DNA from 2 places in the Mesorhizobium sp. M0778 genome. Region 1 is predicted to be linked to the other one. Evidence: riboswitches for the same ligand, from Rfam matches in the RefSeq annotation. Region 1 holds a riboswitch; the other holds the start of a gene.
What was found. A riboswitch is a leader RNA that binds a small molecule or an ion and turns the genes downstream of it on or off. The one in region 1 is predicted to bind cobalamin.
Positions count from the first base shown of each region.

Region 1 (3,942 bases):
GCCGATGGTCAGCACCGCCAAAAACACCATCATCGACCAGAAACCGAGCATGCCGATCTGACTGAACGACACTGCCCAAGGAAACAGGAAGGCCACCTCCAGATCGAAGATGATGAACAGGATCGACACCAGGTAGAAGCGGATGTCGAACTTCATGCGGGCGTCGTCGAACGAGTTGAAGCCGCACTCATAGGCGGAAAGCTTTTCCGGATCGGGGTTGCGGTAAGCCACCAGGAACGGTGCGGCGAGCAGCGCCAGGCCGACGACCAGCGCCACGCCGATGAACAGGACGATGGGCAGGTACGAACCTAAAAGTGCGTTCATGCTGCAGTTTTCCGTTGGCGGCCAATCCACTCTGATTACAGCACCGGACCCACTTGCGGAAGCGTGACAGATTAACCACTGAACCGTTTTAAGGGGGCTCTATGCTGCAACGCGGCGAGGGTTAGCGCAGCGCTTTCGGCGAAGCAAGTCAAACCTTGTTCAAATCGCGGTGCTGGACGGCATATCCGGGAAAACTGGTCCGATCCGCTCCTGTTTGATTTCCTTCACTTTTCACTCCACTTTTCTCTCCTGACATAGATGCCGCCAAAACCTTGCTAGCATGGGGCGGAATCGCAGGTCATTTTCTCTGTCTAACATCGTCCGGATACCGCCTTCATGAAAGAAAAAATCTCGCTTGCCCTGGCCCGTCGCATTGCGCTTGCGGCACAGGGATTCAATGACCCGCGCCCCAGCGGCACGCCTGACCGCCGGCATCTGGCCCGGGTGCTTGCACGTACCGGCCTGCTGCAGATCGATTCCGTCAGCGCCGTGGTTCGCGCCCATTATATGCCGCTCTATTCGCGGCTTGGCCCCTACAAGCTGGCGCTGCTCGACGACGCCGCGGTGACACGCAAGCGCATGGTCTTCGAATATTGGGCGCATGAAGCCTCGTTCTTGCCCGTCGAGACCTATCCGCTGATGCGCTGGCGCATGCGGCGGGCCGAGCGCGGCGAGGAAATGTACAGCGGACTGGCAAAATGGGGCCGCGAGCACGCCGCCTACATTGAGGACATCTATCGCGAGGTCGCTGAACGAGGCCCGATCGCGGCGTCGGCTTTCGAAGGCCAGAAGGGCTCGGGCGGCTGGTGGGGCTGGAGCCATGCCAAGCATGCCTTCGAATGGCTGTTCTGGGCGGGCCGCATCACCACGGCGCACCGGCGTGGTTTCGAGCGGTTCTACGATCTGCCGGAGCGCGTGCTGCCGCCAACGGTACTCGCTTTGCCAGTTCCGTCCCCCGCGGACGCCCACCGCGAACTGCTGCGCATCTCCGCCCGCGCCCATGGCGTCGCCACGGCGGGCGATCTGCGCGACTATTTCCGCCTCTCGCCCGCCGACATCAAGGGCCGCATCGAGGAACTGGTCGAGGCTGGCGACCTGTTGCCGGTGAGCGTCGAAGGCTGGAGCAAAACAGCCTATCTCCACAAGGACGCCCGTTTGCCGCGCAGGATCGAGGCGCGCGCCTTGCTTGCGCCGTTCGATCCCGTCGTCTTCGAGCGGTCGCGCACCGAGCGGTTGTTCGACTTCCACTACCGCATCGAGATCTACACGCCGGCCGAAAAGCGCCAGTATGGCTATTATGTGCTGCCGTTCCTGCTCGGCGACAGCATCGTCGGGCGCGTCGACCTCAGGGCCGACCGCCCGGCCGGCGTATTGCGCGTCCATGCCGCCTATTCGGAGCCCGGCGCCCCGCCGCAAACTGCCGCCGCCCTTTTCGAGGAATTGAAGCAGATGCAGGGTTGGCTCGGGCTCGAGCGCATCGAGGTGACGGCTGCCGGCGACCTCGGCCAGCCGCTCGCAGATATCGCCGCGTCATAGACGTGCGTTGACACGACTGCCTTCACAAGCCTAAATCCGTTCCAGACGGTCCCCTGCCCGCAACGGCAAGGGCCAAGAGGGAATGCGGTGCGAAATCTCGATTTCAAATCCGCGGCTGTCCCCGCAACTGTAAGCGACGAGCCAAGGCCGAAAACCACTGGGATATTCCCGGGAAGGCGGCACCCAGGCGATGACCCGCGAGCCAGGAGACCTGCCGTCTAGGACATAAGAATCCGATCGCCTGGCGGGTTTTCCGGGCAAGGAGCCTGATTTGGAACGCGACAGCAGTTTTCCGGCTGAGACAGCGGATTTATTGTCCGGCCATGGTGATTCCCCGGCCGGCGTTACCGTCATCGTCTGCTCGTCCTGCCGTGACGAGACCGGTTCGGACGCTTATCCCCGCGCCGGCGAACTGCTCGCCGAGGACACGCGCCGCGCCGCTTCCAGCGAAAACATTAAAATCCGCACCGTCGAATGCCTCGGCAATTGCAAGCGCCGGCTCAGCGCCGCGATGCTGCGCGACGGCTGCTGGAGCTATGTCTTCGGCGACCTGACCACGACCAGCGGCACCGATCTGGTGACGGGGGCAAAGCTGTTCGCTACTTCGACGGACGGCCTCATTCCGTGGCGCGGCCGTCCCGATTGCCTGAAGCGCGGCTTGGTTGCCCGCATCCCTCCCCTCGACCTTTTGAAGGACTTGATATGACTTCCCCAGATTCGGCCGCCAACGTTTCGCGCGTCCCCTGCACCGTCGTCACCGGCTTTCTCGGCGCCGGCAAGACGACGCTGATCCGCCATTTGCTCGAAAACGCCAAAGGCAAGCGCCTGGCCATCATCGTCAACGAGTTCGGCGATATCGGCATCGACGGCGAGATCCTGAAGGGCTGCGGCATCGACACTTGCCCCGAGGAAAACATCGTCGAGCTGGCCAATGGCTGCATCTGCTGCACTGTCGCCGACGACTTTGTCCCCGCGCTCGACCAGATCCTGTCGCTGACGCCGAAGGTCGACCACATCCTGATCGAGACGTCCGGGCTGGCCCTGCCCAAGCCGCTGGTCCAGGCCTTCCAGTGGCCGTCGGTGAAAAGCCGCGTCACGGTCGATGGCGTCATCGCCGTCGTCGACGGGCCGGCGCTGGCTGATGGCCGCGTTGCCAACGACATGGACGCCCTGCAGGCGCAGCGCGCGCAGGACGAGACGCTCGACCATGACGATCCTGTCGAGGAGGTGTTCGAAGACCAGCTCGCTTGTGCCGACCTGATCATCCTGTCGAAGAGCGACCTGCTGGACGCAGCCGGCGCGGCGCGCGCCAATGCCGTCATCGGCAAGCATGTTGCGCGGGCGGTGAAGATCGTGCCGACCTCGCAAGGCAAGGTCGATCCGTCGGTGCTGCTCGGCCTTGGTCTCGCCGTCGAGGACGACATCGAGAACCGCAAGACCCATCACGACGACGAGCTCGACCACGAACATGACGACTTTGACTCGTTCGTCATCGACATTGCGTCGGTGTCCGACCCGGACGAGCTGGCACAACGCGTCGCCACGGCGGCGGAGGAAGAAAACGTATTGCGCGTCAAGGGTTTCGTCGACGTCGGCGGCAAGCCGATGCGGCTCTTGCTGCAGGCCGTCGGTCCGCGCGTCAACCACTATTACGACCGCGCCTGGACCGCTGAAGACGATCGCCGCTCGCGCCTCGTCGTCATCGGCCTGAAAGGGCTGAACCGCCCGGCGATCGAGCGTATCCTCGCCGGCTGATCCCAGGTACGAGCCGCGATGCACATCCTCACCACCACATCCGCCTCGCTCGACGATCTCGCCGAGCCTGTCGATCTCAGGCAAACGCCTGCGGATGTCGTGGCGTTGTCCTTCACCGACAGCGACCTCGCCGGGCTGGCGGCGGCGTGGAAGGCAGATGCGGACCGCCTGCCGTCGATGCGGCTCGCCGCCTTGCGCGACCTGCGCCACCCGATGTCCGTCGACCTCTGGATCGACAGCGTCGCCCGCCACGCCAAGGTCGTCCTGGTCCGCATCCTCGGCGGTTACGACTGGTGGCGCTACGGCTGCGACCAGCTTGCCGTTGTC
Region 1 covers NZ_JAMYPA010000002.1:5,622-9,563, reverse strand. The annotation lists gene NKI22_RS03825 (NADH-quinone oxidoreductase subunit A) at 1-324, opposite strand, end outside; gene NKI22_RS03820 (winged helix-turn-helix domain-containing protein) at 661-1,860, shown strand; cobalamin riboswitch at 1,890-2,093, shown strand; gene NKI22_RS03815 (DUF1636 family protein) at 2,132-2,566, shown strand; gene cobW (cobalamin biosynthesis protein CobW) at 2,563-3,615, shown strand; gene NKI22_RS03805 (cobaltochelatase subunit CobN) at 3,634-3,942, shown strand, end outside.

Region 2 (3,942 bases), on a different contig from region 1:
CAGTTTTCTGTAGCCGCCGTCCTGGTAGTCGAGCAGGATAAGAAATTGCGGATTGCGGGCCGCCACCGTCTCCCAATCCGTATTGCCCCAGCTCGTCGGCATGTCGGCCATGATGTTGTCGCCGCCGGCTGCGGCGATCATGGCGCTGGGGATCGCGAACTTGCCTGATGTGAAGGGTTTGTCTTCGCCGGAGTCGTAAAGAAACACACGCGTTCCCGTGCGGTCGCCGATCTTTGCCGTGATATCGGCGAGCTGCGCCTTCCAGTTCGAAACAAGCTTTCCCGCCTCCGCCTCCTTGCCAAAAATCTTGCCCAGCTTTTCGACATCACCATAGAGCAGGTCCATCGAGGCTGCGGGGCGGTTCTGGTCGAGATGGACGCAACTTTCCGTCGGCACCAGCGTCTTGATACCGTGCGGGGCCAGCGTATCGGGCGTCACCTCGCCGCCAGGCTTCATGCCGTAATACCAGCCGGCGAAGAAGAAATCGGGCTCGACGGCGACGAGGTTTTCGAGGGTCGGGTATTTCGGCGCGAGTTCCGGGATCGCGCCCTGCTCGGCCTTGAATTCCGGACCGACCTTATACCATCCGGTGATGCCGGTCAGGCCGACGATCGATGGTTGCAGCCCCAGCGCGAAGGCCATCTCCGCCATGTTCAGATCTTGGATGACGGCGCGCTTCGGCGCGGCGTCGAACGTCAGCGGCGTGCCGCAGCTATCAACGGTTACCGGGAAAGCGAAGGCGGTCTGGGCAAGTAGGAGGGAGGCAAAAGACAGTACGAGGCGTTTCACGGATGTTGCTCCTTGGTCAAATCGGGATGTGAAGAGGCGCGGTTCGGAACGTCGAAGACCGTGAGTTCGCGGTCTTCGGTGGGATGGCGCAGCCAAAGCACGTCAACGCCGAAAATCTCGCGGATCAACTTCTTGGTCAGCGCCTCGCGCGGACTGGCAAGTGCCTGCAGGCGGGCCTCGTTCATCACCGCGACCCTGGTGGCAAATGGCGTGACAAGCGACAGATCATGAAGCACCGCCACGACGGTCATGCCAAACTGCGATACGAGTTCGAGAAGGTCGCTGCGGGCGCGCGGATCGAGATGATTGGTCGGTTCATCGAGGAACAGGATTTTGGGCTCCTGGGCGATGGCGCGCGCCAACTGGGCGCGTTGCCGCTCGCCACCGGATAGCGAGCCGATCGTGCGGCCGAGCAGCGGCAGCAGGCCGGTTCTGCGAAGTGCTTCAATGACGATGTCGCGTTGCTCGCTCCTCCGTCGCAAGCCGGCATGCGGGACGCGCCCAAGCTCGACGTAGTCGATCACGGCAAGCCGCGGATCAGGCTGGTCGGTCTGGCCAACGACCGCCATGTGCAGTGCCCGCTCGGCGGCCGAAAACCTCTCCAGCCGGCGTCCGGAAAATCTCACATCTCCCGCGCTTGGCCGCAGCGTACCGCATAGCATGCGCAGCAGCGTCGTCTTGCCGGCGCCGTTGGGGCCGATGATGGCGAGGCGGTCGCCCGGCGCTATCGAAAGGCTCACCGCGCTGACCAGGCACCGGCCATTCGTCGTCGCGCTCAGTTCACACGCTTCAAGAAGAGGCTGGGAGGCGTCCAACTTACCGTCACTTTCTCAATGGCGACGGAAGGAAGCTGGACGGACCGGCCGACAAGACCGATGTCCACGTCTCCTCCCGGCACACCCCGTCCGGTCAACTCATGCTGATGGCAGGTCTCCTGGCTCGCGGGTCTTTGCGCCATCCTGCCTTCCCAGCCTTGCCGGCCAGTGGCACTTCGGATTTTGCTAACCGCTTACAGTTGCGGGGGCAGCAACGGCCTCGATCCGAAGATCTCACCGTGTTCCCTTTTCACCCCTTGCCTTTCGACTCGGGGACCATCAGTCAGCCACCCTAGTTTTCCGCCAATCACAGCGCAATAAGTCTTGTCAGAAGGAGCCATATAGACCTCGTGATGTAATAACGTTACATTTAAAAGGACGTTTGCCCGCTTCCTGTCAAGCCTTTTCGCGCGACGCCTGCGAATTGCCGACGACCGTCGCTCTCGATTTGCGCAGTGCGCAATTTCGATCAGACTGCCTCCGCCAGGAAGCGGCACCATAATCTTGCCAATATAAGACATGGCCAATGTAAAGACTGGGCCATGTAAAGACTGGGCCAATGCGGAGACTGGGCCAATGCGAGGTGCCAAATGAATCCGACCCAGAAGGCGCTGTGGTTCGTCGAAAGCCATCTGCCCGAAGCAGTCTCGCTGGACGATGTCGCCAAGAGCAGCGGGGTGTCGCGCTTTCATGTGACGCGGGCTTTCGGCGCGGCTACCGGCCGTTCGGTGATGAGCTACGTCCGTTCTCGCCGACTGACCGAAGCGGCGCGCAAGCTTGGCGCCGGCGCACCCGACATCCTCTCGGTCGCGCTCGACGCCGGCTATGCCTCGCATGAGGCCTTCACCCGCGCCTTCCGCGACCAGTTCGGCACCACGCCGGAACTGGTACGCGCACAAGGCTCGCTCGACAACCTCGATCTTGTGGAGCCGATCCTGATGGACCAGTCCTTTCTCGCCACTCTCGAACCACCGCGTTTTGAGACCAGCCGGCCGTTACTCATCGCCGGTCTCGGCGAGCGTTACAGCTGCGAAACCAGCGCCGGCATCCCGATGCAGTGGCAGCGGTTCGGCCCCTATATTGGCAACATTCCTGGCGAGATCGGCGACGTCGCCTATGGCGTCTGCGTCAACGGCGACGACGCCGGCAATTTCGACTACATCGCTGGCGTCGAAGTGTCCGATTTTTCGGACCTGCCGAGGGAGTTTTGGCGTGTGCGCGTGCCGGCGCAGAAATACGGCGTGTTCGCCCATCGTGACCATATCTCGACCATCCGCCGCACGGTCAACACGATCTGGAACAAATGGCTGCCAGCCTCTGGGCACGAGATCGCCGATGCGCCGGAATTCGAGCGTTACGGCCCCGAATTTGATCCGCGCAGCGGCAATGGCGGGCTGGAAATCTGGATACCGATCAAAGGGTGAGGCACGGCAGGCCGACGCCGAAGCGCCGGAAGCGCTGCTACAGTTCCAGGTTCCAGTTCTGGCCGACCAGATCCCTGCCGAAGGAATGGTGGCACTCCTCGTTGGTCAATTTAAAGCCCACAGACTCATAGATGTGGCGGGCGGCGGCGAGCACGTCGTTGGTCCACAGCGTCAGTGTCCTGTAACCCGTGGCGCGGCAAAAGCCGATACATTCCTCGACCAGCCGCTTGCCGATGCCGAGACCTCGCGCCGAGGGCTCGACGTAGAGCAGGCGCAATTTCGCCACCGCGTCCGACTGGCGCACGACGAAGACGGAGCCGACGACCTCGCCTTCCCGCTCGGCGATCCAGCTGCGTTCCCATTTCGGATCGAAGGATTTGACGAATGTGCCGAGGATTTCAGCGACCAGCGCCTCATAGGTTTCGTCCCAGCCATATTCCTGCGCGTAGAGCAGGCCCTGGCGATGGATGATCCAGCCGATGTCGCCGACCTGCAGAGGCCGCAGCGTGTAGGGAATGTTGGGTTCGGCGGTCGCGCCCAGCAGACGCTGCACCGTCTGCATGGCCTTGACCAGCCTGTCCTGTTCGGGAACCGAAAGCCGGTCGAGCAATGCCGCGACCTGGTCGTGCGAGCCCTGGTTCAGCGGCGCGAAAGCCTGCCGCCCGGCCTTGGTCAGGGCGATCGACGAACGCCTTGCATCCGCCTCGATCGTGGCGCGCTCGACCAGATGACGTTCCTCGAATTTCTTCAGCAGCCGGCTGAGATAACCGGGATCGAGGCCGAGATCGCGCCCAAGGTCCGTGGCGGTCAGGCCATCGCGATGCGCCAGTTCATAGAGCACCCGCGCCTCGGTCAGCGAGAAGGTGCTTTTCAGCAGCCCTTCGTCGAGCAGCCCGATCTGGCGGGTATAGAAG
Region 2 covers NZ_JAMYPA010000017.1:51,715-55,656, forward strand. The annotation lists gene NKI22_RS22025 (ABC transporter substrate-binding protein) at 1-789, opposite strand, end outside; gene NKI22_RS22030 (ABC transporter ATP-binding protein) at 786-1,604, opposite strand; cobalamin riboswitch at 1,697-1,900, opposite strand; gene NKI22_RS22035 (GyrI-like domain-containing protein) at 2,195-3,028, shown strand; gene NKI22_RS22040 (bifunctional helix-turn-helix transcriptional regulator/GNAT family N-acetyltransferase) at 3,066-3,942, opposite strand, start outside.
Region 2: it holds a riboswitch for cobalamin, as region 1 does, so the genes downstream of both, NKI22_RS22030 (ABC transporter ATP-binding protein) here and NKI22_RS03815 (DUF1636 family protein) in region 1, are expected to answer to the same signal.